Regions from separate parts of the Mesorhizobium sp. M0518 genome, predicted to be linked through region 2. Evidence: riboswitches for the same ligand, from Rfam matches in the RefSeq annotation. Region 2 holds a riboswitch; each other region holds the start of a gene.

Region 1 (9,944 bases), on a different contig from region 2:
TCGCGACTGATCATCGGAGCGAGCAGCCAGGCAGCGCAACGGATCGCCAATTCGAACGACCCCGAAACGACGTCGAAGAAGGTGGTGACGGCGTTCAAGCAACTGCTCGAAGGCCTGCTCAGGAAGCCGGATCCGCAGTCGAATTGAAGTTCTCACCGGAGCTTTCGTGCCGGCAGCTGTTCACGATAGGAATTTTTTCTTGACACCGTGCCCTCAGCTAAGGTATATATTCATCCATGGTGCTGATTTGCGCCAGTGACCCGCCGCACAGGCGGGTTTTTCGTTTGATGCTCCGTCAGCCAACGCGCTGGCGGGCTCCGAACCAACCCGTTACCCCGAATTCGTCGCCCTTTGGCGTCAGGGCCGGCAATTGACAATCGCCGGGTTGAGTCCATCCTCTTCCACCATCTCTGAGGCGGAGATTCGGGGCACATGTGGGATTTTGAGATCGGCCGGTCGGTGTCCATCATGATGCGGACCTGGCCGTTCATCGTTTTTCGCATGATCGTCTATTTCGGCATCACGCTGGCCTACATCATGGCGACCGGCACCGGTGCCTCTGTCGGCTATGGCGTCGGCCATATCTCCACTGATCCCGACGGGCCCATGTCCTTTGCCCTGTGGGGCGGCGTGGTCGGGTTTGGCATCGTCTCGATCGCGGTCTACTGGATCCGCGAATACATCCTCTACATCGTCAAGGCCGGCCACATCGCCGTCATGGTTCATCTGATCGACGGCCGCGACATTCCCGGCGGTCAGGACCAGATCGCCTACGCCAGGGATATCGTGACCCAGCGTTTTGCCGAGGCCAACACCCTTTTCGTCGTCGACCAACTCGTCAAGGGTGCCATCCGCGCCATCACCGGCCTGCTCGGCGGTATCGCCGCCTTCCTGCCGATACCGGGCCTGAGCGGCCTGGTCTCCTTCATCAACACCGTGATCCGCCTGTCGCTGACCTATGTGGACGAGATCATCCTCGGCTACAACATCCGCATCAATTCAGCCTCGCCGTTCGAGACTGCGCGCCAAGGCGTCGTGCTGTATGCCCAGAACGGCAAGGTCATGGTCAAGAACGCCGTCTGGCTGGCGGTCATCATGTGGGGCGTGTCATTCATCATCTTTCTGATGATGCTGGCGCCTGCTGGCGCAATTCTGTTCCTGATGCCTGGTCAGCTCGCCGGCTGGGCTTTTGTGCTCGCCATCGTCTTCGCCTGGGCATTCAAGGCGGCGTTCATTGAACCCTTCGCCATCGCCTGCTTGATGCAGGTCTATTTCAAGACCATTGCGGGCCAGGTGCCGGATCCCGCCTGGGACGCCCGGCTGGCCGAGGCGTCGTCGAAGTTCAGAGAGCTCAAGGACAAGGCGCTGGCCTCCTTCGGCGGTTCGCGCTGGGGTACGGCCGGCGCCACACCCTGATCCGCTGGGCGGGTGATGTCTGGTGAGGCAGGAACGGTGTTGAGGCGCGCCACGGTGGATTTGAGCTGTGTCTCGCCTTGCCCGGAAAAGGTCTCGCTCATGATCAGCTCCGGCAGCGGCAGCCGCCGTCCCCAGCCATGCGTTTCAAGGTCCGGTTTGGGAGCGAACTCGGAAACACGGCCGACGCAGAGATAGGCGATCGGCGTTACGTGGTCCGGAATGGCCAACAGCCGCTTCAGCGCCTCAGCATCGATGATGCTCACCCAGCCGACGCCAACGCCCTCGGCACGCGCGGCCAGCCAGAAATTCTGCACCGCGCAGACCGTGCTGTAGAGATCCATCTCCGGATTGTGCCAGCGTCCCAGCGGCGAACCCTTCGAGCGCTGCCGGTCGCAGGTGATACAGATGTTGAGCGCGCTCTCGCAGATGCCTTCCAGCTTGAGCTTGCGATACAGCGCCTGTTTTTCCGCCTCGATCGCCGGCAGTTCCTGCTCGCGCGCGGCCAGGAACAGGTCGCGCACCTCCGCCCGTCGTTTGACGTCGCGAATGACAATGAAATTCCATGGCTGCATGAAGCCGACCGACGGCGCGTGATGGGCGGCAAGCAGCAGCCGCGCCAGCACGTCGTCATCGATCGCGGTGGGCAGGAAATGGCTGCGCACGTCGCGCCGCGTGAACATGGCGCGATAGACCGCATCGCGCGCATTCTGGTCAAATCCATCGTCAATGGCAGCGGTCACATGTTCCGGCATCGCTTGTCCCCTTGCGATTGCAGATTCAAAACTGACAGAGCGTACTTTGTGCGTCCAAGTAGACGCACGTCGCTCTGATGCCATCCGCCTGACCACGCGGATGACAATGCCTGCCAGGCCGGTCTTCTGGCTCGGGATCAACCCGCGTCCGGTGCCTTCCCGTCATCGACAGTGGCATTTACCGGCGCGGTCCCCCTCACAGCGTTGGGCACGCCACGGAATTCAACCGTGTTCCCGATTCTCCCGCTTGCGGCGGGCACCAGGCAGTACCAGGGACCTTACGCCGAAGCGCCCGCGGGGCCAATGCCTGCGGCGACGCGAATGGACGCAGTCGCGATTTTCCCCAGTCATCGGCCGCCCGTGCATGGCCTTTGTCGATCCGGGTCACTAGATTAGGACGATGACCACCCGTCTCTACACCCATCCGATCTTCCTCGAGCATCTCACCCCGCCCGGACATCCCGAGCGGCCCGACCGCTTACGCGCCATCGAGCGCGTGCTCGACGACGAAGCCTTTGCCGGGCTCGATCGTATCCAGGCGCCGGAAGGCGACGAGGCCACCATCCTCTACGCGCATCCCGCCGATTTCGTCGCCCGCGTGCGCGCCGCCATCCCCGACGAGGGGATTGCCCGCATCGATGCCGACACCACTGCCAGCCCGAAGAGCTGGCAAGCGGCGATCACCGCGATCGGCGCCGCCAACGCCGCCGTCGATGATGTCTTTTCGGGCCGCGCCGACAACGTCTTCGTCGCCGCCCGGCCGCCCGGCCATCATGCCGAAAAGACCACGGCGATGGGCTTTTGCCTGTTCAACACGGCGGCGATCGCGGCGCGTTATGCGCAGAAGAAACACGGTGTCGAGCGCGTTGCCGTCGTCGACTGGGACGTGCATCACGGCAATGGCACGCAGGATATTTTCTGGGACGATCCGTCGGTGCTCTATTGCTCGACACACCAGATGCCGCTTTATCCCGGCACCGGAGCGAAGACCGAAACGGGCGCCGGCAACATCGTCAACGCACCGCTGGCGCCGCAGACCGGCAGCGAAGTGTTTCGCGATGCCTTCCTGTCGCGCGTCCTGCCCGCGCTCGACAATTTCGCGCCCGACCTGATTATCATTTCGGCGGGGTTCGACGCGCACCACCGCGATCCGCTGGCCGAGATCAATCTGACCGAGGATGATTTCGACTGGGCGACCGGCCAGCTGATGCAGCGCGCGGCACGCCACAGCGGCAACCGGCTCGTCAGCCTGCTCGAGGGCGGCTACGATCTGCAGGGATTGGCATTTTCGGTCGCCGCCCATGTCGGGCGACTGATGAAAGGATGAATGATGGCCGATGAGACCAACCAAGACGTCAAGGCGATGAGCTTCGAGCAGGCACTCGATGCGCTGGAGAAGATCGTCGATGATCTGGAGCGTGGCGACGTACCACTCGACCAGTCGATCAGGATCTATGAGCGCGGCGAGGCGCTGAAGGCGCATTGCGACCGGCTGCTGAAGGCCGCCGAGGACAAGGTCGAGAAGATCAGGCTGTCGCGCGACGGCAAGCCGGTTGGAACGGAGCCACTCGACGCGGATTGAGGCTCGGTCCGAACGATGGCCTCGCCTCACCGGTTTTTGGACATGATCATGATCGAGGATATAACTCGTTCCGATTGAAACAGCTCAAGGACAAGAGGAGATACGGAAGCGATGTGCAGAAACGTCAAGACCCTGTTCAATTTTGATCCGCCGGCAACCCATGACGAGGTGCGCGACGCGGCTCTTCAGTTCGTCCGCAAGCTGAGCGGAACCACGCGACCCTCGAAGCAGAACCAGCACGCCTTCGACCATGCCGTCGAAGCCATCGCCGCCTCGGCGCACGAGCTGCTCGAATCGCTCGAAACCCACCAGCATCCGCGCAATCGCGAAGAGGTGGCGGCCAAGCTGCGGGCAAAGGCGGCGATCCGCTTTGCCTGATGCGGCCAGGCGGCCTTCGACCACCGACAAGGAGAGTCCATGAGCTTCTTCCCCGGGAAAGACCCTGAGGCAGGCGATGCCTTCGCCAGCGATCAGATCGAATTGATGGTCATCCCGAACGCCAAGGACATCGGTGGTTTTCAGGTGCGCCGTGCCCTGCCGACGGCAAAAAGGCGGCTGGTGGGGCCGTTCATCTTCTTCGACCGCATGGGTCCCGCGGTCCTGCGCGCCGGTCAGGCACTGGATGTCCGTCCGCATCCGCATATCGGCCTGTCGACGGTCACCTATCTGTTCGACGGCAAGATCCGGCACCGCGATTCACTCGGCACCGAAATGGTCATTCAGCCCGGCGACGTGAATTTGATGACCGCCGGCCGCGGCATCGTCCATTCGGAGCGTACGCCGGAGGAACTGCGTGGCGCGCCGATGTCGGTATCCGGCCTGCAGACATGGTTGGCTCTGCCGGACGACAAGGAAGAGGTGGCACCGGTTTTCGAGAATACCGCAGCGCTTCGGCTTCCCGAGATCGAAGCCGAAGGCGTCAACGGGCGCCTCATCATCGGCGATTTCCAAGGATTGCGGTCGCCGGTCAGGGCCGACACGGAGACGCTCTACGCCGACCTGCGCCTGGCGCCCGGCGCCAGCGTGAAAATCCCTGCCGATGCGGAAGAACGCGCCATTTACACGCTGGAGGGCGAAGTCTCGATTTCGGGCGATGTGTTCCCAGCCGAACGGCTGCTAGTGTTCCGTCCCGGTGACGAGATCGTCGTGTCGTCGCAGACCGGGGCGCATTTCATGCTGTTCGGCGGCGCCTCTCTTGGTTCGAAGCGTTACATCTGGTGGAATTTCGTCTCGTCGTCCAAGGAGCGCATCGAACAGGCGAAAGAGGAATGGAAGACGGGCCGCTTCGACATCGTTCCCGGAGACGAGGAAGAGTTCATCCCACTGCCGGAAAGCTGATGCCTGTCACCCAAAAGTGGCAGAACGAAATGCATAGACAAAAGATTAGGGCCTGATCCGCGTCACTGACACGCATTTACTTTCGCCGGCCGGCGGCCTATTCGCCCATCAACCGAAAGCCCGAGCACCGTGAACGCAACGCCGCATACGCCGCTTCTCGACAAGGTCCGCATCCCGGCGGACCTGCGCACGCTTGCCGAAAGTGAACTGCCGCAATTGGCGTCCGAGCTTCGCGCCGAGCTGGTCGACGCCGTGTCCCGCACGGGTGGTCATCTGGGCGCCGGGCTTGGCGTGGTCGAGCTGACAGTGGCGCTGCACTATGTCTTCAACACCCCCGATGACAGGCTGATCTGGGATGTCGGCCACCAGGCCTATCCGCACAAGATCCTGACCGGCCGCCGCGACCGTATCCGCACGCTGCGCCAGGAAGGCGGTCTGTCCGGCTTCACCCGCCGCGCCGAGAGCGAGTACGATCCCTTTGGCGCCGCCCACTCCTCGACGTCGATATCGGCCGGCCTCGGCATGGCCGCCGCCCGCGATCTCTCCGGCGGCCGCAACAACGTCATTGCCGTCATCGGCGACGGCGCCATGTCTGCCGGCATGGCCTATGAGGCGATGAACAATGCCGGCGCGCTCGATGCACGGCTGATCGTCATTCTCAACGACAACGACATGTCGATCGCGCCGCCGACCGGCGCGATGAGCGCCTATCTGGCGCGGCTGGCCTCCGGCAAGGCCTATATCGGCCTGCCCGATTTCGGCAAGAAACTGACGTCCTATCTCGGCAAGCGCGCGGATCGTGCGATCACAAGGGCAGTCGAGCATGCACGCGGCTACGTCACCGGCGGCACGCTGTTCGAGGAACTCGGCTTCTATCACATCGGCCCGATCGACGGCCACAATCTGGAGCATCTGATCCCGGTCCTGAAAAACGTCCGCGACAATGGCGAAGGCCCGGTGCTCATCCATGTCGTCACCCAGAAGGGCAAGGGCTATGCGCCGGCCGAAGCCGCTGCCGACAAATATCACGGCGTCAACAAGTTCGACGTCATCACCGGCGCGCAGGCCAAGGCGCCAGCCAACGCACCGGCCTACACCAAGGTGTTCGCCGAAAGCCTGGTCCAGGAGGGCCGCGAGGACGACCGTATCGTCGCCGTCACCGCAGCCATGCCGAGCGGTACCGGCCTCGATTTGTTCGGTGAAGCGTTCCCGTCGCGCACCTTCGATGTCGGCATCGCCGAACAGCACGCGGTGACCTTCGCCGCCGGCCTTGCCACCGAAGGCTACAAGCCGTTCGCGGCCATCTATTCCACCTTCCTGCAGCGCGCCTACGACCAGGTCGTCCACGACGTCGCCATCCAGAAATTGCCGGTGCGCTTTCCCATTGACCGGGCCGGCTTCGTCGGCGCCGATGGCGCCACCCATTGCGGCGCCTTCGACACCACCTTCCTGGCGACACTGCCGGGTTTCGTCGTCATGGCCGCCGCCGACGAGGCGGAGCTGCGCCACATGGTGCGCACCGCGGCAAGCTATGATGACGGCCCGATCGCCTTCCGCTATCCGCGCGGCAACGGCGTCGGCGTCGACATGCCGGAGCGCGGCTCGGTTCTCGAAATCGGCAAGGGCCGCGTCGTCAAGGAGGGCACCAAGGTTGCATTGCTGTCCTTCGGCACGCGGCTGCAGGATTGCCTGATCGCCGCGGAGGAGCTAGGGGCTGCCGGGCTGTCCACGACGGTCGCCGACGCCCGTTTCGCCAAGCCGCTCGACGAGGATCTGATCCGGCGGCTGGCCCGCTCGCATGAGGTGCTGGTGACGGTGGAGGAGGGCGCAGTCGGCGGCTTCGCCAGCCACGTGCTGCAGTTCCTCGCCCATGAAGGCCTACTGGAAAGCGGCCTGAAGGTGCGCCCGCTGGTACTGCCCGACGCGTTCACCGACCACGCCAAGCCGGAAAAGATGTATGCCGATGCCGGGCTCGATGCTGCCGGCATCGTGCGCACCGTGTTCGTGGCACTCGGGCACACAGTCCACGCCCAGCGCGCCTGAATCAAAGTCTCAATGACTTGAATCGGTTTGCCGGCCAACGATCTTAACGCGTTGTTTACGCTGACGTTTGGCGCTTTGCTTACCGTGTCTGTTGGCCGTTTTTCAATGGCGCCCTGCTAGATCGTGATCAGGCAGGGAGACAACAACAATGAAAACGCTTCTGTGCGGTGCAGCGCTTTGCGCCGTCATCGTCGCGCCGGCCACAGCCGAAACGCGCTATGATCGCAGCCTCGAAAAGGCGGCGATGGGCATCATCGCTGGCAAGATGGGCGACATCCGCGGCGGCTTTTCATTCAAGCAGGTGCCGCAACTGGTGGTTCTGCCGGCCCCTGTTTCCGCGCCTGCGGTTGCCATCGAGCCTGCACGCGAGCAAGCTTCAGGAGGGCGTGAGGATGGGTTGTCTCCAGCCGTCGAGCGTCCGGTTCCGCGAAGCGTATTCTGAGCTGGAGAGCAGCAAGCCTTGATCGGGATTGCCCGATCGTTTCAATGTGCTTGCCGCTGTGCGGGTGATCTAAGAAGGCGCTGGCAATGCTACTCCGCCGCAACCAACTCCGCTTGCTGCGCCGGTTTCTCGGGGCGCCAGGATTGCGCCGCGTGGCGGGCGCGGTCTGCCAGGGCGGCTAGGCGTCCGCGCAGGTTTCGTCCACCCACCACCGACGACAAGGTCACCGAATGCGTCGCAAAGCGGCGCTTGAAATCCTCGCCGCCGCAGAGAAAATCGATCGTGGTCAAGCCCCGGTCAAACGACCACTGGATGTAATCCATCATCAAGACCATGCCTGGCGAGGCCCGTTCGAAGGCCGGATCATAGGTGGTGACGAAAGCCATCATCGTTCCATGCTGCTCGAAATTGATCGATATGGCGATGATCTCGTCTTCGCGTTCGAGCACGAAGATGCGCAGCAATCCAAGCTTGGCCAGAACGGATATGAGTGCCGCCAGCGCGGGGGAACCTTCGTCGAAGAGGTCCGAAACGCGGCCGTGTTTTGCAAGCCATACCCGCTTCAGTGCCGCGACGCGCTCCAGCACCGGCTCGCGGGCTTCGTGCGCGTCCATCAGGCGGAAACGCAGCGCGCCGCCTTCCTCCATGAATTTGTAGCCACGGCGATAGTTTTGCCGGGTTTTTTTCGACTGGCTTTCAAACCATTGTGCGCCGCGTTGCCCGGCGCCGGAAACTCGATAGCTGACCTCGCTGCGGTGGCTTGGCTGCAAGATATTGTCTTGGCCTGGGGCGGCGGGACCGAGCAGGGTCCGGAATCGGGCATCGGGCAACAGACGATTGAGGTAGGCAAGATCGAAGCCGCCATCGTCGAGGATATGTTGCCAGAGTTGCGGCAGGATCTGTGGCTCGGCATCGGGAGCAAGCAGGACATCGCCATAGTCGCAGTGATCTTTCGCCGCCCACTCCAGCATACGGATGCCCGAGCGCCAGAAGGTCGCGAGCGCAATGACGGCCTCGAGGCGCTCGCCGCTCCAGACCATGCCGATCCTGAGACCGCGGCGGTCCTGATGCGGTGTGGTGTGCCACCAGGCCGAGATCCAGTCGGGATGCTGGAAAACGAGGCCGCCGGCGCGTTGCCAGAGCGCTGCCCAGGCGGGCGCGATTTCTGCCAGTCGCGCTGACGACGTCGCAATTTCGATCCGGTGCGTTCGCGGCATCCGGAACACGGCGGGTCCGTTCATGGCTTGCCCCCTTGCGGCGATTGCTGTGGCTCGGGCTTGTCGGTGCGGAAATGTCTGGCGATCTGCCGCCACATCCGCTTCAGCGGCAGAACATAGAGGCCTGCGAGCGACTGGTAGTCGCGCACGTTGCGTTCGATCAAACCGAACTTGAAGTCCTCGTCGGGTCTGGGAACGCATAGCGTTCCGAAGAGCCGATCCCAAAACGAGAAGAGCAGCCCGAAGTTCTTGTCGTAGTGGCGCGGGTCGGTGCTGTGGTGCAATTGATGCCAGTGCGGACACAGGATCAGATTGTTCAATGGTCCAAACGAGATCTTGAAATGCGTGTGCCTGACGAAATCCATCATCAGGATGTTGCGTATGATGTAGACGTTGACGCCGAAGACCGTCAGCTCGACGAGGTTCAGCGACACCAGCGACCAGATCCCGAAGCAGATGCCGGGAATGACGCCGTCCCAGGCCCGGTTCATCAATTCGTCGAGCGGGTGGACGCGATCCTTGGTGATGCCGACCATCACCTCGGCCGAATGGTGGACCTTGTGCAGTTCCCAGAGCACCGGGTAGCGGTGCTGGGCGACGTGATAGAGATAGTACGAAATGTCGTAGGCAAGCAGCATGGTGATGGTGAAGATCGTCACCGTCACCGGCCCTGCCGGTCCTTTGATCAGGGGCGGCTGGATTGCCAGCAGCGTGGAGAGCAACCAGTTCGTCGCATAGCCGACGGCGCTGACGAAGACGACGCCGGCGGGCAGCATGAGGAATGGCATCAGCGCCTTCCGCGTCACCCAGAACAAAAGGTCGGCTTTCGCCGAGGGATGCGTGATGACCTCATGCGGGACTGCGAACTCGAAGAACTCTTTCCAGCTCTTTTTCTCGACCGTGCGCCAGTAGGCGACCAGGGCGCTGACCAAAGCAGTCAGCAACAGAAGTCCGGTCGCCAGCAGGCCGGCGCCGGAAATCCGGTCAAGAACCTTGTAGACGATATCGCTGGCCATTTCCAAGGTTGCCGCCTCTCCATCCGGGTTTTCCGGTCGTCGCGGTCATAACATTGAAGTCCTCAAGCAAATGCGATGAAAATTGGTTAAGAAATCATGAGGCTTTCTAGGTGTTTGGTATTTATCCGCAGGCGGCGA
Region 2 (9,944 bases):
GCGGGTCAGGTCGCTGAAGAAGCGAAAGCCGCTCTCCCGCTCGCCCGGCATCTGCGCTATGCCGGACGGCGCCAAGGCAATCATGGCATCCCTGCGCGACACCGGCACGATTGAACTTGCCTCGCCTCCGCCGATATGTGGCACCACCAGCGCAACGATGTCCAGAGTTTCGGGCACCGGCCGAGGCGCGATGTCATCAATGTGAAAAGTATGCTTGCCTTGCCAGTTGAGCGGACCATGGGCCTTCAGCCGGTGCTTCAGCCCAAGCCGCGCGAACCCCTGGGGATCCTGCTTGAGCGTTGAAAACAACGGGCGGGCAGTCACGCCGTTGGAGAGGTCGACCAGCACATAGTCGTCGCCGACGCTGTCCAACCCGTGGAGAAGGCCGGCGGCGACGGTCCCGGATTTCCCGGCGCCGCCCGCGCCGGCCAACAGCACGCCCTTGCCATTGGTGCCGAGCGTCCCCGCATGGGCCAGCCGCATGCCACGTGCCGCATATTCCCAATGGAGGAAGGGGCGCAGCGGCGCTCCCGGCTCCCACGGTGGAAAGACATCGGCCGAGGCCATCAATTGCACGCCAACGCGACGTTGCGGATCATAGAACTGCCAGAAATCGAGATCGTGGAAATGGTTGCCGCGCAATCCTGCTTCCGCCAGTTGGGTGGCGAAGCCATGCTGCGTGAAGGGTCCCTGGCCCCAACTGGCCGGTACCGCGATGCCGTCAATGCCGGGATGCGCGACGAAGATGCGGCAGATGTCGGCAGGCGTTCGGCTGCCCGGAGCCGTGACAAAGCCATGAGCGAAGGCATCCGCCAACGCGCCGGCACTCACATGCGCGGTCAGATCCAGATGCGGCAAGCCCACCTTGCAAGTCAGTGGATAATGCGCGGCGCTGCTCTCCGCTTGTGCCAGGACATGACGTGCGTAGTCAGCCAGGTTTTCGAGAGTGACTTTCGGCATGATTTGCCTGTTCCGGAGCTGTCCGGCAGCGAGAACCTAGTGGGCGGCTCAGTTGGCCTGCTTTACCGCCGGCCAGCCGAGGGGCTCCTCGACCTCGTGGATGGGATCGACGACGATGAGATCGGCGAGATCATCATGGATATCGACCTTGAGGGGCTCTCTGGCAGCGGCGAGCTGAGCCAGAAATTCGCTGGAAACCGGTCTTGCCACGCCATCGGTTACGGCCGCCAGCAAGCCGAATTCGAGCAATTGTGAAACAAAGCCGTCAATCGCGGCGGCATCGAGGGCGCCAATTCCGGTCGCGGCGCCGACCAGTTCGGAGGCAGGCACGCCGGACGACAGTGCATCCCAAAGCCTGCTGCCTGAATCAGAAAAGCCGAAATATTTGCCCGTGGTCAGGTCAAGAACGACGGCTTCGCCGTCGAAGGATTCAAAGACGATATCCTTGCTGGCAATGGCATAGATGCCGGATTGTCGCATATTTGCTCCCCCGCCGAGCAGGCCGCGGAGATGATCTTCGGGCCTTACGGTCAACCCCACCGTTGCAGGCGTCTAACCATTTGCAGGGTTTTTGGCAAGATGGCGCAGGCTCCGGGCGAGCGCAGCCGGTCACGCTTCGATTTCAAGCGCCGAAAGCGGCTTCGAGCAACAGGCGAGGATAAAGCCGTCCTCGATTTCGTGATCGAGGATGCCGCCATTGTGACTCATCTCGACGTCGCCCGCGACCTTCCTCACCTTGCAGGTGCCGCACAGGCCGAACTCGCAGGCGGCGGGAATCCGCACCCCAGAGGCGCGTGCCGTCTGCAGCACGGTCTGGCCGGCGACGCATTCGGCATCGACATCGGAAAGCGAGAACCGGATTGGTGTCACGGCCTCGACTGCAGCAGCGGCGCCGTCTTCCGCCGGCGGCGAGAACGGCGCCGGGATCTCCTCCACGGCAGGCGCCGCGAAGCTTTCCTGATGGTATTTCGCCATGTCGAAGCCGGCGGCTTCCAGCATGCCGCGCACGGCGCGCATGAAGGGATCGGGGCCGCAGCAGAAGATCTCGCGCTCGCGGAAATCGGGCGCCAGCAATGGCAGCCGGATCGCGTCGATGCGGCCCATATGGCCGAACCAGCCCTCGCGGCTCGACCGCTCCTCGATCATGAAGCCGAGCGACAGGCCGGGCATGCGGCTGCCGAGCAGCTCGAGTTCCTTGCGGAAAATGATCTCTTCCGGGCGGCGCGCGCAGTTGACGAAGCCGACATCGGTCCATGGCGCGCAGTCGTTCAGCCAGCGCAGCATCGACATCATCGGCGTCACGCCGGAGCCGGCCGAAATGAACAGATATTTGGCCGCCGGGTGGCTGTGCAGCGAGAAGTCGCCGGTCGGCCCATAGGCCTTGACGTGCGAACCGGGCGTCAGATGGTCGAACATCCAGCGCGTACCGGTGCTGCCCGCCTGCGCCTTGACCGTCACCGCGATCGAGAACGGCCGCGACGGCGAGGACGACAGCGTGTAGGTGCGCATCAGCGGCCCGTCCGATGTCGGCAATTCCAGCGTCACGAACTGGCCCGGTTTGTAGCGGAACCAGGTCTGGTTGTCGGAGCGGAAGGTGAAGGTCTTCACGTCAGGCGCTTCGTCACTGACGCCGATCACTTCCAGCACCTGCAGCCTGTCGTTCCAGGGCGTCATCTGGTCGAGATGGCGATAGAGGCCAAGGTCCGTCATCGCATTCATCCTCTTGTCCCCTGGGCTAGGCGACGCTGCGCAGGGCCGGCCGGTCGCCTTCTGCAAGGCGCGGTCCGATGAACGACGCGTACCACTCGACGAACTGGATCACGCCGCCCTCATGCAGCTCCGAATAGGGGCCTGGTTCGTAGGCCGGCGACAAGATGCCGAAGGCGTTTTCCTCGACGATGCGACGGTCCTGGTCGTTGGTCTCGGTCCAGACATGGGTGAGCTCAGCGAGATCGTAGTCGACGCCTTCGACCGCATCCTTGTGGACGAGCCATTTTGTCGTCACCGCGGTTTCCGTGGCACTGATCGGCAGCACGCGGAAGGTGACGGCATGGTCGCCGAGGATATGGTTCCAGGTTGTCGGATAATGATAAAGCAGCAAGGAGCCGATGCGGTCGGTTGAAACGCTGTCGGACAGGTTCTTCTGGACCGCCCGTTTTCCCGTCATGGTGTAGCTGACGGCATCGCGCAGCAGCGGCGCGCGGGTGGCGCGGTACTGCCCTGCCGGATCGATGCGGAATTTGCTCGGCAGGCCTGATGCCTCGCATTTGGCCCAGTGCGCGACCATTTCAGGGTCGCTGTCGGCGCCGTTGACGCCGGTCACGGTCGGAGCCTCGGGGAAGGTCTTGCACAGCTCAGGATGATTGGCGGCGCAGTGATAGCACTCGCGGTTGTTTTCCCAGACCAGCTTCCAGTTGCCCTTCTCGACGATCGTGCTCTCGAAGGCGATCTTTGCTTCACGCAACCGGTGCGGCAAAAGATAGGGTTCGATCATCGCCCGCATCGGCGCGAAATCCGCCGGCTCCTTGGCCAGACAGATGAAGATGTAGCCGCCGACGCTCTCGCAGGCGACCGGCTTCAGGCTGAAATCACTCTTGTCGAAACCGTCGGCCATCTGGCGGGCAAACAGCAGGCGGCCGTCCAGCTCATAGGTCCACTGGTGATAGGGGCAGACGAGCTTTGCCGCCGTGCCCTTCTCCGTGTTGCATACACGGCTGCCGCGATGGCGGCAGGAATTGTGGAAGGCGTTGATCTTGCCGTGCTGGTCGCGGACAAGGACCACCGGATAGTCGCCGATCTGCACGGTGATGTAGCTGCCCGGCTTCGGCAGTTCGCAATCATGGCCGATGAACAGCCAGTCGCGATACCAGATCAGCTCCATGTCGAGCTTGAAGTAGTCCGGATCGGTGTAGAAGGGCTGCTCCAGCGAAAAGCCTTGCCGGCGCCCCTTCAGGAGCCTCAGCATGTCGTTGCGGGTATCCATGTCCTGTCCTCGTTTCTAAGGACTGAACTGGTGGTGATGGAGGAAGGATTGAAACGCAGGCCGGCTAGGTGCCAGACATGCGCTATCCACCTCTTGACCGCCCACCGCGATCAGTCGAGTCTAACAATCTCGGGCTGGTTTCCGGGCTCTGGAGTTGTCCTTGCGGACCATCGCGACACCTTCCCAGGCAGTTGCCCAGTGGTCTCCCGTTGCGACTTGAACTCCACCACCGTTGCGGGGGCAGCGCCGGATTCTGACCGGCTTCCCAATTCTCCGCCTCGTCGTCACGAAGCGGCACCTGAGATGGTATGATCTAACCACGATCGGGGGCGCGCCGTCGGCATGAAAACGACATCGTATCCATGCGGCGCGACACGGCCTGCGAACGTTCCCGCAGACCGTCGCGGGCTGAAATCCACCTCCCGGATGACCATTTTGCCGGCTGCGATATCCCCGAATCGGACCCCTTGGCGGGGTCAAAAAAGGTTAACGGTTTCGAAAAGTGACTATTAGCTCGATCTAAAATCGAACCGAACGGTTCGTTTCTGTTGACGGTGCGTGCAGGACGGTGTGAACGCTGGGCCTCTGAAACAGTCAGTGATCCATCCAGCGGTTACACTTAACATGCTGATTTAAAGAAGAAAAATATACCCGTAGATTCCCTTGGCACAATTTCAAGGTGTGGATTCATGGTCCACACGGAACAACTTCGTGATTGGAAAAGGCGGGGTTGCCCTCCCACATCGGGGCTGTCCGAACGACGCGATTTCATTTCCAAGACACGCCGCTAGACGGACGGAAAAAGACGATACTGGAGTACAAAAATGAAAAAGATCATTCTCACTGCCGCAGCCCTTCTGGCCATTTCCGGCAGCGCCTTCGCTGGTAGCGACCACTACGGTTCGAACGCCGCGGCAGCCACTGCTGTCGACAGCTCGTACACCGCTTCGACCAAGAAGTCGGAACCGGCTGCTCAGGCGCCTGCCCAGGGTGCTGACCGCAACCTCTTCGGCAACAACTAACAGCCGATTCCCAGTCGACGGCGGGCTCGCCCGCCGCCCTGGCGAAATTCAGACATTCAGGAGTATTTAAGATGAACAAGATCCTCATTGCTGCCGCCGCCGTTCTGGCCATCTCCGGCAGCGCTTTCGCCGGCAGCGACAACTACGGTTCGAACGGCTCTAACCAGCCTGCCGCCGCAGTGGACCAGTCGTACACGGCTTCCACCAAGACCTCGGAACCGGCTGCCCAGACGCCCGCTCAGGGCAGCGACCGTAACCTCTTCGGTCGCTAACAGCCAATTTCGCAAGCGACGGCAGCTGTGTCTGCCGTCCTGGCGAAATCCAGAATTCAGGAGATTAAAATGAACAAGATCCTTATTGCTGCCGCCGCCGTTCTGGCCATCACCGGCAGCGCGTTCGCCGGCAGCGACAACTTTGGCTCCAATGGCGCCAATCAGCCTGCGGTTACTTCGGTTGACAGCGCGCATACGAGCTCGGTCCGCAACAGCGGTGGCCTCGTCGAGAAGCTGCTCAATTCGTCGGGCGACGTGGAGAAGTCCGCCCCTCAGGGCAGCGACCGGAATCTCTTCGGCCGTTAACAGCCGAAGCTGATCTTCTACAAAAGAGGGGCGGGGCGAGCCCCCCGCGCGTTTTTGGGGCCACCCCCGGGCCTGGCGAAGGCCGCCGTGGGGTAATCCGGATGAAGGGCCAACCCACCGCCCGGAGCGGGGCAGATATTCAGGTGCTCGCCATTGGCGCTCAGCCGCAACGTCGAACCACGCTTGACCTCGACATTGCCGGGCAGCTTGGTCACCAGCGGCAGGTCGGCGCGACCGATGTCGACATAGACCAGCTGAACCTCGCCGAGCTGCTCGAGATAGTCGACCGTCCCCTCGAACAGATAGTCCGCGCCGCTGGCGATGATCAGGTCCTCCGGCCGCACGCCAAAGCTCACCGCAGCACCCTTCGCCGAAGCAGGCGTTGCGATCGGCACGGTTGCCTTGCGTCCGCCGACATGGCTGACGACGGTCGGATTGCCGGTCTTTTCGATGGTCGCGGGCAGGATGTTCATGGCCGGCGAGCCAATGAACTGGGCAACGAACAGATTGCCGGGCTTCTTGTAGAGATCCATCGGCGTGCCGACCTGCTCGATATGGCCGTCCTTGAGCACCACGATGCGGTCGGCAAGCGTCATCGCCTCGACCTGATCGTGGGTGACGTAGATCATGGTCGTGTTGGGCATCGATTCCTTGAGCTTGGCAATTTCGATGCGGGTGGCGACGCGCAGCGCGGCGTCGAGGTTCGAAAGCGGCTCGTCGAACAGGAACACCTTCGGATTGCGCACGATGGCGCGGCCGATGGCGACGCGCTGGCGCTGGCCGCCTGACATCGCCTTGGGCAGGCGGTCGAGATATTTGGTCAATTGCAGGATCTCGGCGGCCTGACGCACACGGCGGTCGATCTCGGCCTTGTTCTCTTTGCCGATCTTCATCGAGAACGCCATGTTGTCGTAGACGGTCATGTGCGGGTAGAGCGCGTAGGACTGGAACACCATGGCGATGCCGCGCTTCGACGGCGGCACGTCGTTCACCACTTCGCCGGCTATTCTAAGCTCGCCGGAGGTGATTTCCTCGAGCCCGGCGATCGATCTCAGCAATGTCGACTTGCCGCAGCCCGACGGGCCGACGAAGACGATGAACTCGCCCGACTTAATATTGAGGTCGATGCCGTGGAGAATGTTCAGATTGCCGTAGGACTTCTTCACTTGTCTTAGCGTGACATCGGCCATTGGTTTCCTCCAGTGATTGGAAATTCAGTCGAGACGCCCGAACCAGGCGCCGTAGCCGCCAAGCTCGATGGAACCGCTGTTCGCCTGCCCCGAAAATCCGTGCCCGGGCAGAGGTTGCAGCGATCGGCCGCCAAGGTCAACCTTGGCCGGCCGGGCTCCCAGATTGAAGATGCAGACGATCTGCTCATTGCCCGCGCGGCGTATGAAGGCGACGGTGTCGCCCTCACTTTCGATGAAATTGATGTCGCCCTTGGCGAGCGCCGGATGGGCACGCCGGAAGGTGAGAAAGCGCCGGTAGTGCTCAAGCAGCGAAGCCTCGTCGCCCTGTTGGACATTGACCGCTTGCGCTAGATGCTTGGCCGGCACCGGCAGCCAGGGCTTTGCTGGGGAGAAGCCGCCATTCTTGGCGCCGCCATCCCACACCATCGGTGTGCGGCAGCCGTCGCGGCCCTTGAATTCCGGCCAGAAGCGGATGCCGTAGGGATCCTGCAAATCCTCGAACCGCAGCTCTGCTTCACCGAGCCCAAGCTCCTCGCCCTGATAGATGCAGACCGAACCGCGCAGGGACATCAGCAGCGCCGAGATGACCTTGAGGTAGGCGGTCGGGTCGGCCTCATTGGCCGCCCAGCGCGAGGCCGGGCGCATCACGTCATGGTTGGAAAAGGCCCAGCACGACCAGCCGTCGCTGGCGACCTTGCCGAAGGATTCCAGCACCGAGCGAACCTTGCCCGCGCTGATCTTTTCCGGCGCCAGGAAATCGAAGGAGTAGCACATGTGCACGCGCTTGCCGCCGGCGGTGTAGGCGGCAACCACTTCAAGCCCGCGCTGCGAATCGCCGACCTCGCCGACCGCTGCGGTTGCCGGATATTCATCAAGCAGGGCACGGAACCGTTCGAGGAAGCCGAGGTTCTCGGGCCGGCTCTTGTCGTAGAGATGGTCCTGGTAGTTGTAGGGGTTGACCGCCGGCGCGGTCTGGTCGTTGCGCTCTTCCGGCGGCAGCGGCGGATTGTTTTCCAGGCCCTGGCTGTGGAAGTAGAAATTGATGGTGTCGAGCCGGAAACCATCGACGCCGCGCTCCAGCCAGAAGCGGGTGACGTCGAGCAATGCGTCCTGGACTTCGTGGTTGTGGAAGTTGAGGTCGGGCTGTTCGGCCAGGAAATTGTGCATGTAATATTGCTGGCGGCTGGTGTCCCATTGCCAGGCCGAGCCGCCGAAGATCGACAGCCAGTTGTTGGGCGGCGTGCCGTCCGGCCTGGCGTCTGCCCAGACGTACCAGTCGGCTTTCGGGTTGCTGCGGCTCGACCGGCTTTCCTTGAACCATGGGTGGTTGTCGGCGGTGTGCGACAGCACCTCGTCGATCATCACCTTCAAGCCCAGCCTGTGCGCCTCGCCGGTCAGCGCGTCGAAATCGGCCAGCGTGCCGAACATCGGATCGACATCGCAGTAATCCGATACGTCATAGCCGAAATCCTTCATAGGCGACTTGAAGAACGGCGAAATCCAGATGGCATCCGCGCCGAGTGCGGCGATGTAGGGGAGGCGGCCTATGATGCCCTTGAGATCACCGATGCCGTCGCCATTCGAGTCCTGATAGCTGCGCGGATAGATCTGGTAGATCACCGCGCCCCGCCACCAGTCGCGATCAATGGCGAGGTCAGGCTTCGAGCTGGCCTTCAAAGCGGATTGCATCGTCTCAGCCTCCTTTCACCGAGCCGGCAAGCAGCCCGCGGACAAAATAGCGCTGCAGCGAGAAGAACACGATCAGCGGCACGATTATGGTCACGAAAGCCGATGTCGTCAGAATCTCCCAGTCGCCGCCGCGCGAGCCCAACAGCGCGTTGAGCTTAGCGGTCAGCACGATCTGGTCTGCCTCTGTACCGAGGAAAACCATCGCCACCAGCAGATCGTTCCATACCCACAGGAACTGGAAGATGGCAAACGAAGCCAGCACCGGGAACGACAGCGGCAAGACGATCTTGACGAAGATCTCGAAATCGCTGGCGCCGTCGATGCGCGCCGATTCCATGATTTCGCGCGGCAGGCCGGCAATGTAGCTGCGCAGCAGGTAGATGGCGAAGGGCAGGCCGAAGCCGGTATGCGCCAGCCAGATGCCGAGATAGGTCTTCGACGGCATGCCGAAGAACGAGCCGACGCCGTTGTAAAGTTTCAAAAGCGGGATTAGCGACATCTGCAATGGCACCACCAGCAGGCCGATGATGACCGCGATCAGCAGCGCCCGGCCGGGAAACCGCATCCAGGCCAGCGCATAGGCGGCAAAGGCGGCGATCAGGATCGGGATGATTGTCGCTGGGATAGTGACGGTCAGAGAATTCATGAATGACCGTCCGATGCCTTCGGAGAACAGCACGGTTCTGTAGTTGTCGGTGGTGAATTTCGGCGGCGCCGACGAAGCATAATAGACACGCTGGCCGCGATCGCCTTCGAACGCTTTCGGGGACTGCATGACGAAGCTGCCGTCGGCATTGAGTTGCAAGGTCACGCCGTCACCGAGATCGGCTGTGGTGCCGGCGGGATATTGCGTCGGTGCCGCCGATTTGACGCCGAAGGCGCTGATGTCGCGCTTGGCGCCGTCGCCGAAGATATTGCCCTCGAGGAGGAACTTGCCGTCTTTCTCGACCTGCGCCGAGGCGGGCGGCAGCCGGCCGGCTTCCGTCTGCGTGGAACTGGCGAACGAGTTCCACCAGCCCGAGGCGATGATCTGGTTCTTGTCGCGCAGCGACGAGACCAGGATGCCGAGCGTCGGTATGGTCCAGATCGCGACGAAGATGAGCACGGCGATGTGGACGCCAAAGCGGCTGGCGAAGGAATTTCCGGTCGCGACGGCCATCTCAATGTCCTCCCGTCTCTTTGTTCGCCTGGCGGATGTTCCAGACCATGATCGGAATGACCGCGATCATGATGATGATGGCGATGGTGGCGCCGCGGCCGAAATCGCCGCCCCCGCGGAACATCCAGTCGAACATCAGATTGGCCAGCACCTGGCTGTTCCACTGACCGTTGGTCATGGTCAGCACGATGTCGAACACTTTGAGCACCAGAATGGTGATCGTGGTCCAGACCACGGCGATGGTGCCCCAGATCTGCGGCACCATGATCTTCCAGAAGATCTGGAACGGATTGGCGCCGTCGATGACGGCGGCTTCCAGCGTTTCTTCGGGAATGCCGCGCAGGGCGGAAGACAGGATGACCA
Region 3 (9,944 bases), on a different contig from region 2:
CGCTATTTCGCCATGCGCCGCGAGCTTGGCAAACTGCAGCGCTGGGCGCGGACCGGGCAGTATCGCAAGGGCGGCTGGTTCGAGCATCCGTTGAGCCAGGTCGGTTTCGCCGGGCTTTCGGCGCTGATCCTGTGGCCATTCTTCGGCCTTCACTTCGGCGGCCTGGCACTGGCCGCGATCCTCACATCAGTGGTCGCCCTGCATGAGCTTGGCCATATGGCGGCGTTTCGGCTTATGGGCCACAACCGGGCACGGATGATCTTCATTCCGCTGCTCGGCGGCATCGCCATTGGCGGGCGGCCCTATGACAGCCGTTTCGAAGTCGCCTTCGTGGCGCTGATGGGCGCCGGCTTCTCCGCATTCCTGGTGCCGATCGCTATCGCCGCCAGCACCTTTGCCGGCGCTGAAGGACATCGGCTGGCGGCGGCGCTGCTGGCGACACTGGCGGGCTTCGCCGCCCTGTTCAACATCGCCAATCTGGTGCCGGTGTGGAAGTTCGACGGCGGTCAGGTGCTGCGCCAGATCTGTCCGGGGCCGGTCGCGCTGGCGCTGGCTTCCTTCTTCCTGCTCTCGGCTTTCCTGGCCGTGGGTTGGCAGGCCGGCTTTTCCTCCAATTTCCTGCTCGCGACGGGAGCGGTGTTTTCGATCCTCAGCCTGTTGACGATGAGCAGCGGGGTCAAGCCGCGTTACGAGCTGAAGCCGATCCGCACCATCGACCGCCTCGCCATGGCCGCGGCGTTGCTGGCGGTGTTCGCCATCCATGGCTATGGCGTCCTGTGGGCCTCCGCCCAGCTCATCTGAGGTGTGTTGATATTCAGATGGATGCCGGCCTGTGAATCACACATAGCTTGAGCCGTACCGGATCAGGAAGAATCAGCCGGCCTTGCGCTCGGCTTCGACAGGCAAGACCGTGGCGGGACCGAACACATCCTCGAAGGCGGATTTCAGCGCCAGGTCAAGATCGGCCATGGTCAGGGGAAGGCCGAGGTCGACGAGGCTGGTGACGCCGTGGTCCTGCACGCCGCAAGGCACGATGCCGCTGAAATGGTCGAGATCGGGCTCGACATTGATGGCGATGCCGTGGAAGCTCACCCAACGCCGCAGCCGAATGCCTATGGCCGCGATCTTGTCCTCGGCCGGCGAGCCGTCCGGCAGGGCAGGGCGGTTCGGCCGCACGACCCAGACGCCGACCCGGTCCTCGCGGCGCTCGCCCCGCACATTGAAGACGGCCAGCGTGCCGATGATCCACTGTTCGAGCGCCGCGACGAAGGCGCGGACGTCCTCGCGCCGCCGCTTCAGATCAAGCATGACATAGGCGACCCGCTGGCCCGGCCCATGATAGGTGTATTCGCCGCCGCGGCCGGCCGCGAACACCGGGAAGCGGTCGGCGTCGATCAGATCCTCGCCGCGGGCGCTGGTGCCGGCCGTGTAGAGCGGCGGGTGTTCGACCAGCCAGACCATCTCGCCGGCGGCCCCGCTGCGGATCGCATCGGCGCGCGCCTCCATGAAGGCAAGTGCTTCGGGATAGGCGGTAAGGCCGGGCTCGATCAGCCATTCGACCGGTGCTGAACCGGGGAGCGGCAGGAACGACGTGGCGATCTGGCTGCGTTCGGGCATGGCGTATCGTCTTTTCGCTTATGCATGTCGCGTCCCAAAACCGCGCCGCACCTTTGGGTGACATCAACCTGCCTTCCATATGGCGACATTAGGCGCAAACGTCCAGTTCCGGGGCTGCATTCGAGCCCTGTGGAGCATTATGCCAATCGCCTGACATTATTGCTTGCCGTGCACTTGTTTCGCCGGAAACGATTTGCTACACGCCGCGAGCCGGTCGGTTCCGGCTCTACCACGTGCGGTCGTGGCGGAATTGGTAGACGCGCAGCGTTGAGGTCGCTGTGGGGCAACCCGTGGAAGTTCGAGTCTTCTCGACCGCACCATTCTCTTCCCAGAGTCCGATTTGTACCGGTCTCGCCCGCTGCGGGCCGGGCGCATTTCGTTTGATATTCCCGCACTTTACGCCACTTTCTTTCTGAGCGTCGGATTCTCCCAAAACCGGTTTCCCCTTTTGGGTCCGATGCTCTAGACCTGATTTGCACCTTTTCCGGGATTCTTGTGGCGGGAGGCGCTGGTGGAAGGCGAGCACGAACGGACGACCGGCGCCAGGGCCGCCGAGGACAACCACGCCGATATCTATGGCGAGGACGGCGCCGTGCTTTCGTCCTTCCTTGCGCGGATTGGCGCGGCGATCGCCGACCGCGACACGCTGACCCTCAAGCATGAAGTCGACGACCTGCACCAGTCGGAACTCGGCGACCTGCTCGAGGCGCTGCATCCCGAACAGCGCCGCGCGCTGGTCGAACTCCTGGGCGCCGATTTCGACTTCTCCTCGCTGACGGAGGTCGACGAGGCGATCCGTATGGAGATCGTCGACAATCTGCCCAATGCGCAGATCGCGCAGGCGGTGCAGGAGCTCGATTCAGACGACGCCGTCTACATTCTCGAGGATCTCGACCAGGAAGACCAGGACGAGATCCTGTCGCAACTGCCGTTCACCGAGCGGATCAGGCTGCGCCGCTCGCTTGATTATCCCGAAGAGACGGCCGGCCGCCGCATGCAGACCGAGTTCGTCGCGGTTCCGCCGTTCTGGACGATCGGCCAGACCATCGACTACATGCGCGAGGACAACAACCTTCCCGAGCGCTTCAGCCAGATCTTCGTCATCGATCCGACCTTCAAGCTGCTCGGCGCCATCGACCTCGACCAGATCCTGAGGACCAAGCGTTCGGTCAAGGTCGAGGAAGTGATGCACGAGACGCGGCACGCCATTCCGGCCACCATGGACCAGGAAGAGGCTGCGCGGGAATTCGAGCAGTACGATCTTTTGTCGGCCGCAGTCGTCGACGAGAACGAACGGCTGGTTGGCGTTCTGACCATCGACGATGTCGTCGACGTCATCCAGCAGGAGGCCGAGGAAGATTTGATGCGCATGGGCGGCGTCGGCGACGAAGAGCTTTCCGACAGCATCTTTTCGACCTCGCGATCACGCGTTCCGTGGTTGCTTATCAACCTTCTGACCGCGTTCCTGGCGGCGTCGGTGATCAGCCTGTTCGACCGCACGATCGAACATATCGTCGCACTGGCGGTGCTGATGCCGATCGTCGCAGGCATGGGCGGCAATGCCGGCTCGCAAACCATGACCGTCACCGTGCGGGCGTTGGCGACCAGGGATCTCGACATCTACAATGCCGGCCGCATCATTCGCCGCGAGATGGGTGTCGGCTTCATCAACGGCATCGTCTTCGCCATCCTGATCGGCATCGTTGCGGCAGCCTGGTTCCGTGACCCCAATCTGGGCGGCATCATCGCGGCGGCGATGATCATCAACATGTTCGTGGCCGCCCTGGCCGGCATCTTGATTCCGCTGCTGCTCGATCGTTTCAAGATCGATCCGGCGGTCGCTTCGGCGGTCTTCGTCACCACGGTTACCGACGTCGTCGGTTTCTTTGCATTTCTCGGCATTGCCACGTGGTGGTTCGGTGTGCCCTGAAGGCACGCCTTTTGGCTTAATTGACTTTTACGTAAATGCCGTGCGAGGCTTGCGCGGGGCGCCATGTCGATTCCGGCATGGCATGGGTTTTGGTTCGGGACATAAGGGTGACGCCGGCATGGCGATCGCCCCTTGGTTTCGGCGTGCGGGAGTGGCAATGCGAGAATATTATTCGATCACCGAGTTGACCCGTGAGTTCGATGTGTCGACGCGGACGCTGCGCTTTTACGAGGACGAAGGGCTGGTGCAGCCGGTGCGGCGTGGCCGCACGCGGCTGTTTCGCCCCTCCGACCGCCACCTCATCCGTCAGATCATGCGCGGCAAGAGGCTTGGTTTCTCGATCAACGAAATCCGCGAAATCATCCAGATGTACAGGGAGCCGCCCGGCGAAGTCGGCCAGCTCAACCTGATGATCAAGCGCATCGAGGAAAAGCGCGAGGATCTCCGGCAGAAGCGCCGCGACCTCGAGGAGACGCTGGCTGAACTCGACCAGGCCGAGGAGTCTTGTGTGGAGCGGCTGGTCGAGCTTGGCGTGAATACCTGAGCGGACTGGATTCTATCGCGCGTTAGCGTTCGGAATGAGCGGAAACGTCTATTCCTTCTGCAATGCACCGCGACGGCGCAGAACTTTGCTCCGCTGCACTCCTAGACCGAGGTCACGGCATGGATCCTAGGGTCTCCGCGACGGAGCTGCGCTCCTGCTTCGCCCTAGGATGACGAAGTTCGCAAGACTTAGGCTAATCGCCGAAGTGTGCACCTGTCAAAACCTCTCCGCGATGGAAACCGGAGCGCCAGCTCAAATCCAGCGGCGCACGCGTTTCGCGTAGTCGCGGTATTTCTTGCCGAATTTTGCCGCCAGCATCTTTTCCTCGCCTTCGATCGCCATTTTTTGCGTGGCATAGGCGGCGATGAAGGCGAGCGGCAGGAACCACACGATGCCCGAGACAAAGGCGACGCCGATCAACAGCAGGGTGTTGGCCAGATACATCGGATTGCGGGTGATGCCGAAGGGACCCGTGGTGACCAGGTGATCGGGCACAGCGTTCGGGTTCAGCGTGGTCTTGGCGCGGACCATGGTGCGGATCGCGGTGACCCAGAGCGCTGCAACGGCAAGCAGCACCACCCAGCCGGCGGCGAAAAGAATGTCGCCCAGGAGGTCACCGATCCAGGGCAGGGGATAGAGCAGGCCCAGCGCGATGCTGATGGCGATGGCGGCGGTGTAGATCAGCGGCGGCCACGGTATGAGCCCCGGCTTCGGCTGGTTCTCGGTCATTTGACCCCTTCCTCCATCAACTTGCTGTCCGTCTTGGCGGTACACATGCCGGCGAGATCGGACAGATGCGTCTTCCATTCCGCAGTCTGGTCGTTGTTGTAGAGCCGATCAAGCGTCGCCTCGCCCTCGAGCGTATCGAGCATGCAGACACAGTAGCTCGTACAGAACTCGGTGTCGCGCGACTGCTCGCAGGACAGCTGGCAGGTTTTGAGGAAATTCACCTGCGGGGTTTCGACCTGCGCCGGCATGATCTGCGAGAACAGCCAGACGCAGCCGATCAGCAATGGCTGGTGGATCAGGTAGAACGCCAGGCTGTGCCGGCCGATAAAGACCAGCGGGTTGGCCCAGCGACCGGGCGCCAATTCGGCAAGCCGGGTAAGCACGCCTGAACCGGCGGCGAGTTTCGTCACCGCGATGCCCGCAAGCACGGCGCCGAACCATGGAAACAACGGAACGTAGTCGTTGGAGCGTGGATTGTTCGCCGACAGGCCTACCCACCACAGCCATGGGTGATCGAACGCCTCGAGGCGCAGATAGACAGGCGCCGCAATGACGAGCGCGGCGACGACAAGCGTCAGCAGTGCCGGCAGCCGCAGAAAGGCGAGGCCGAGCAGGCTGGCCAGCGCGATCTCGTGCAAAATGCCGAAGAAGATGAATCCATCCGGCGTGGCGATACGGGTGACGACCGATATCGCGATCGCGGCTCCGGCGACCATGGCGAACCGCTTCCAGAAGCCGTTCCAGCGGATTTGTCGGCCATGGGCGAGATACAGGCTGACGCCGACCAGGAACAGGAAGGTCGAAGCGATGCCGCGCGCGTAGATCTTCCACCAGCCGAAGGCGGTCAGGCCGGGATCGGTATAGCCGAAGAACTCCAGGTCCCAGGTGAAATGGTAGCTTGCCATGGCGATCAGCGCGGTGCCGCGCACGATGTCGATGGCGACGATGCGCTTTGGTCGATCCTGAACGGGTGCGGTCGGCGTTTGGATGCTCATGGTCTCGCATTCTGATTCAGCCCCGCTGGAGGACTATCACGGTTGCCCCGCACAAAAGAAGACCGGCAATCCTGCCGATAACGCCGGATCGGCCGCGGCATTGGGCCAGTGCCGGGAAGCCTTTGGCCGGCTTCGCTTTTGCCGGATGCACGTCGGTTTCCTCTTATTGGCACTGGGGTCGCCACGTCAGATTTCACCCGGTGAATCTGCTTCGGGGAAAGCAATGTCCACCCATGTGCGCCATCCGATCTGGCTGCCGGCTCTCAAGGCCGCGGACGCGCGCACCTTCGCGTCGCTCTATGCGGTTGAATCCTTCGCCCGCGCCACGGTGTCGAGCGTCATCCCGATCCAGGCCTACGAGATACTGCACAACGAGCAGATCGTGTCGATGCTCTACACAGTCGTGGCGATGCTCGGCCTGTCGGTGACATTGTTCATGCCGATGCTGATCCGCCGTTTTGCCCGCCGCTGGGTCTACACATCAGGCGCCTGCCTGCTGGCCGTCGGCTCGCTGTTCTTCATCACCGACACGCTCGCCGGGCAACTGGCCGGCATGCTGTGCCGGGTGATGGGCGCCAGCGCGCTGTCGATCACGCTCAACCTCTACATCATGGACCACATCCGCAAGACCGACTTCATGCAGGCCGAATCGCTGCGCATGGCGTGGTCGATGCTGGCCTGGACCGGTGGGCCGACGCTCGGCATCTTCCTCTACACGCGCTTCGGCATCTATGCCGCGCATGGTGCGGTCGCGGTGTTCGCGTTTGCCCTGCTGGCGCTGTTCTGGACCTACCGCCTCGGCGACAACCAGTCCATCCGTCCGGGCAAGACGCGCCCTGTCAATCCGCTCGCCAATATCGGCCGTTTCGTCGCGCAGCCCAGGCTCAGACTGGCCTGGCTGATTGCCTTCGGCCGCTCCTGCTTCTGGACGACGTTCTTCGTCTATGGGCCGCTGTTCATGGTCATCACGGGCGAGGGCAAGCTGGCCGGTGGCCTGCTGGTTTCGGCCGGCAACGCGCTGTTGTTCATGGCGATTTTCTGGGGCAAGGCAGGAAAGCGCTTTGGTGGCCGCGGAACCATGACATTTGCCTATTTCGCCATGTCAGCCGCGCTGCTGGCGGCGGGCTTCGTCGGCGAAACCGTGCCGTTGCTTACCGGCGCCTTCCTGCTCTGTGGTGCCTTCTTCACCATTGCGCTCGACGCCCTCGGCTCGACCGCCTTCATGCGCTCGGTGCGCTCCTATGAAAGATCTCAGATGGCAGCGGTCTACCGCACCTATCGACTTTTCCGAGTTGACGCCGCCGCTGGTCTATTCGGTGGCGCTGGCCTTCTTCGGCCTGGGCTCGGTGTTCGTCACGCTCGGCCTGCTGGCGGCGGTCTGCGGCTTTGTGACGTGGCGCTATCTGCCGAAATCACTTTGACCTTCATGGCGCATTCGCAATGGTCACCGGCGGAATTTGGTTTGCCGGAAGCGAGGATTCTGCCTATAGTCACCGGTGTCGCCGGTTCCATTTTGGAGCCAAGAGGGAATGCGGTGAGGGCGAATTTCGCCCAATGCCGTGGCTGCCCCCGCAACTGTGTGCGGTAGTCCTCTCCATAAACCACTGAGGATTTTTTCTTCGGGAAGGTGGGGAAGGACGCTGATCCGTGAGCCAGGAGACCTGCCGGCGACAGGAAACTGACTTCGATGCCCTCGGGTGGAGGGCGAAAGGACAAGACATGACTACCGCTTCCGTCTCCCTCGGCGCCTCCGTCTCCTCGCAGTCGCGCTTCATGCAGCTCGCGCTTGCCGCGCTGCTCGGCATTTTCGTGATGGGCTTTGTCGGCTTCTCGCATATCGATGCCGTCCATAATGCGGCTCACGACTATCGCCATTCGATGGCGTTTCCCTGCCACTGACGAGGGGCTGACATCATGAATCTGTTTCGCAACGTCGTGTTCATCGCGGCGATCGCAGGGCTCGTGGCCGGCGTCGTCCTCGCCTGCCTGCAGGCCTATGCCACCGTGCCGCTGATCCTGAAGGCGGAAGTTTACGAACAGGCGGGCGGCGGGCATCACCATGACCATGGCGCTCCGGCCGCAACGGATAGCAATGCCATGAGCACAACTGCTCCGGCGGGAGATGCGATGAGCTCTGCTGCCCCGGCTGCGGCGGAAGCCGCTCCGGCAGACGAAGGTTGGGCGCCGGCAGAGGGTTTCGAGCGTTTCGCCTTCAGCGTGCTTGCCAATATCGTCACCGGCATCGGCTTCGCCTTGATCCTGGTCGCGGTCTCCGAATTCGCCGGCGGCATCGGTGGCTGGCGCCAGGGCGTGTTCTGGGGCCTTGCCGGCTTTGCCGTGTTCACGCTGGCGCCGGGCCTCGGCCTGCCGCCGGAACTGCCGGCCATGCCGGCCGCCGATCTCACCCAGCGGCAGATTTGGTGGTGGGCAACGGTGGCGGCAACCACTGCCGGTCTCGGCCTGATCGCGTTCCGCAAGTCGCTGCCGCTGGCGATCCTTGCCGTCCTTTTGATCGTCGCACCGCATGTTGTCGGTGCACCGCAGCCCGACAGTTACGGGACGGCGATTCCGGAAGGGCTGCATCACCAGTTCGTGGTGGCGGTGACCGTGACCAATCTGGTGTTCTGGCTGGTGCTCGGCGCGGTCGTCGGTGTGGTGCGTGGCCGCTTCACCGGCACCGCGACCAGCCTGCGCGACAGCTTTGCCTGATCGCAAGACACTGACCTTCCTCATCGGCGGCGCGCGCTCCGGCAAGAGCGCGCACGCCGAAATTTTGGCGACCGCCTTGCCGCCGCCCTGGACCTATGTCGCCACGGCGCAAGCCTGGGATGACGAGATGCATGAACGCATCGCGTTGCACCGATCGCGGCGTGGCGAAGGCTGGACGACCATCGACGCACCGCTCGATCTCGCCGGCGCGCTCGGGGCCTTGCCCGACAGCCAGCCTGTGCTTGTCGACTGCCTGACGCTGTGGCTGACCAATCATATGCTGGCCGATCACGATCTCGAGCTTGAATGCCGTCGGTTGGCGGACGTGCTGTCGCGGCCGCGCGGGCCATGGTTCGTGGTGTCTAATGAAGTCGGCCAGGGTATCGTGCCGGACAATGCACTGGCGCGCCGCTTTCGCGATGCCGCCGGCCGGCTCAACCAGCAGGTCGCCGCTGTCGCCAATACGGTGCTGCTGATGGTGGCGGGGCTGCCGCTCAAGGTGAAATGACATGACCGACATCGACGATAAGGGCGAAGAACGCCACCGCGCCAAGATGGCCAAGCGCAAGGCGGTGCAGGATGCCGAGGTGGCGAGCAAGACGGTCGAGAAGGGCTTGCTCATCGTCAACACCGGACCGGGCAAGGGAAAGACCACAGCTGCCTTCGGCCTGGCGCTGCGCATGCTCGGCTACGGCAAGCGCGTCGGCGTCGTCCAGTTCATCAAGGGCAAGTGGCACACCGGCGAGAAGGATGCTTTCGCCGCCTTCGGCGACCGCGTCGTCTGGCACGCGATGGGCGAGGGGTTCACCTGGGAGACGCAGGACCTGAAGCGCGACATCGCAGCCGCCGAAGCCGCGTGGGTCAAGGTGCTCGAACTGATGGCCGATCCGTCGATCAGCCTGCTGGTGCTCGACGAACTGAACATTGCGCTGCGCTACGACTATCTCGACCTCGACAAAGTGGTTGCGGCGCTGAAGGCGCGACGCGAGGACCTGCATGTCGTCGTCACCGGCCGCAATGCCAAGCCGGCGCTGATCGAGGCGGCCGACCTCGTCACCGAAATGGGCGTGACCAAGCACCATTTTTCCGCGGGCGTGAAGGCCCAGCAGGGGATCGAGTTCTGAGGCTTCTTACCCCCTTTGAAGGCAGGGCTATCGCATATGGATTCTTGCGAAGAGGGACCCCCACCCTAACCCTCCCCACAAGGGGGAGGGAACGCTGCCGCGTGCCTTTAATTCTTCTTTGGCGCCGAAAAGACAGGCGATTCGCTTGGGTCGGCGCCAGCGGAAGTCTCCCTCGCCCTTGTGGGGAGGGGCTAGGGGTGGGGGTCCGTGCCGGGCAGACATCTCAGGAATTCCATATGCGATAGCCCTGCCCACAAGGGGGAGCGTGAGATCACGTCACGATGACAACGACCGAA

Evidence for each region. A riboswitch is a leader RNA that binds a small molecule or an ion and turns the genes downstream of it on or off. The one in region 2 is predicted to bind cobalamin.
Region 1: another riboswitch for cobalamin. It lies ahead of bluB (5,6-dimethylbenzimidazole synthase); the one in region 2 lies ahead of NKI66_RS23200 (aromatic ring-hydroxylating oxygenase subunit alpha).
Region 3: another riboswitch for cobalamin. It lies ahead of NKI66_RS07050 (CbtB domain-containing protein); the one in region 2 lies ahead of NKI66_RS23200 (aromatic ring-hydroxylating oxygenase subunit alpha).

What each region holds. Positions count from the first base shown of each region.
Region 1 covers NZ_JAMYQY010000003.1:350,602-360,545, forward strand. The annotation lists gene NKI66_RS06595 (TetR/AcrR family transcriptional regulator) at 1-147, shown strand, start outside; gene NKI66_RS06600 (hypothetical protein) at 433-1,416, shown strand; partial or broken gene bluB (5,6-dimethylbenzimidazole synthase) at 1,539-2,252, opposite strand; cobalamin riboswitch at 2,268-2,447, opposite strand; gene NKI66_RS06610 (histone deacetylase family protein) at 2,569-3,495, shown strand; gene NKI66_RS06615 (exodeoxyribonuclease VII small subunit) at 3,499-3,750, shown strand; gene NKI66_RS06620 (DUF2277 domain-containing protein) at 3,862-4,128, shown strand; gene NKI66_RS06625 (pirin family protein) at 4,168-5,088, shown strand; gene dxs (1-deoxy-D-xylulose-5-phosphate synthase) at 5,218-7,131, shown strand; gene NKI66_RS06635 (hypothetical protein) at 7,280-7,573, shown strand; gene NKI66_RS06640 (GNAT family N-acetyltransferase) at 7,663-8,814, opposite strand; gene NKI66_RS06645 (sterol desaturase family protein) at 8,811-9,806, opposite strand.
Region 2 covers NZ_JAMYQY010000017.1:74,731-84,674, forward strand. The annotation lists gene NKI66_RS23185 (hypothetical protein) at 1-960, opposite strand, end outside; gene NKI66_RS23190 (PqqD family protein) at 1,009-1,440, opposite strand; gene NKI66_RS23195 (FAD-binding oxidoreductase) at 1,570-2,670, opposite strand; gene NKI66_RS23200 (aromatic ring-hydroxylating oxygenase subunit alpha) at 2,696-3,943, opposite strand; cobalamin riboswitch at 4,059-4,260, opposite strand; gene NKI66_RS23205 (DUF680 domain-containing protein) at 4,768-4,965, shown strand; gene NKI66_RS23210 (DUF680 domain-containing protein) at 5,037-5,237, shown strand; gene NKI66_RS23215 (DUF680 domain-containing protein) at 5,307-5,543, shown strand; partial or broken gene NKI66_RS23220 (ABC transporter ATP-binding protein) at 5,624-6,733, opposite strand; gene bglA (beta-galactosidase BglA) at 6,758-8,422, opposite strand; gene NKI66_RS23230 (carbohydrate ABC transporter permease) at 8,427-9,581, opposite strand; gene NKI66_RS23235 (carbohydrate ABC transporter permease) at 9,583-9,944, opposite strand, start outside.
Region 3 covers NZ_JAMYQY010000004.1:56,017-65,960, forward strand. The annotation lists gene NKI66_RS07010 (site-2 protease family protein) at 1-801, shown strand, start outside; gene lipB (lipoyl(octanoyl) transferase LipB) at 874-1,617, opposite strand; tRNA gene NKI66_RS07020 (tRNA-Leu) at 1,853-1,937, shown strand; gene mgtE (magnesium transporter) at 2,129-3,547, shown strand; gene NKI66_RS07030 (MerR family transcriptional regulator) at 3,705-4,091, shown strand; gene NKI66_RS07035 (methyltransferase family protein) at 4,344-4,820, opposite strand; gene NKI66_RS07040 (heparan-alpha-glucosaminide N-acetyltransferase) at 4,817-5,815, opposite strand; partial or broken gene NKI66_RS07045 (MFS transporter) at 6,039-7,236, shown strand; cobalamin riboswitch at 7,302-7,498, shown strand; gene NKI66_RS07050 (CbtB domain-containing protein) at 7,535-7,714, shown strand; gene NKI66_RS07055 (CbtA family protein) at 7,730-8,524, shown strand; gene cobU (bifunctional adenosylcobinamide kinase/adenosylcobinamide-phosphate guanylyltransferase) at 8,517-9,032, shown strand; gene cobO (cob(I)yrinic acid a,c-diamide adenosyltransferase) at 9,034-9,648, shown strand; gene cbiB (adenosylcobinamide-phosphate synthase CbiB) at 9,920-9,944, opposite strand, start outside.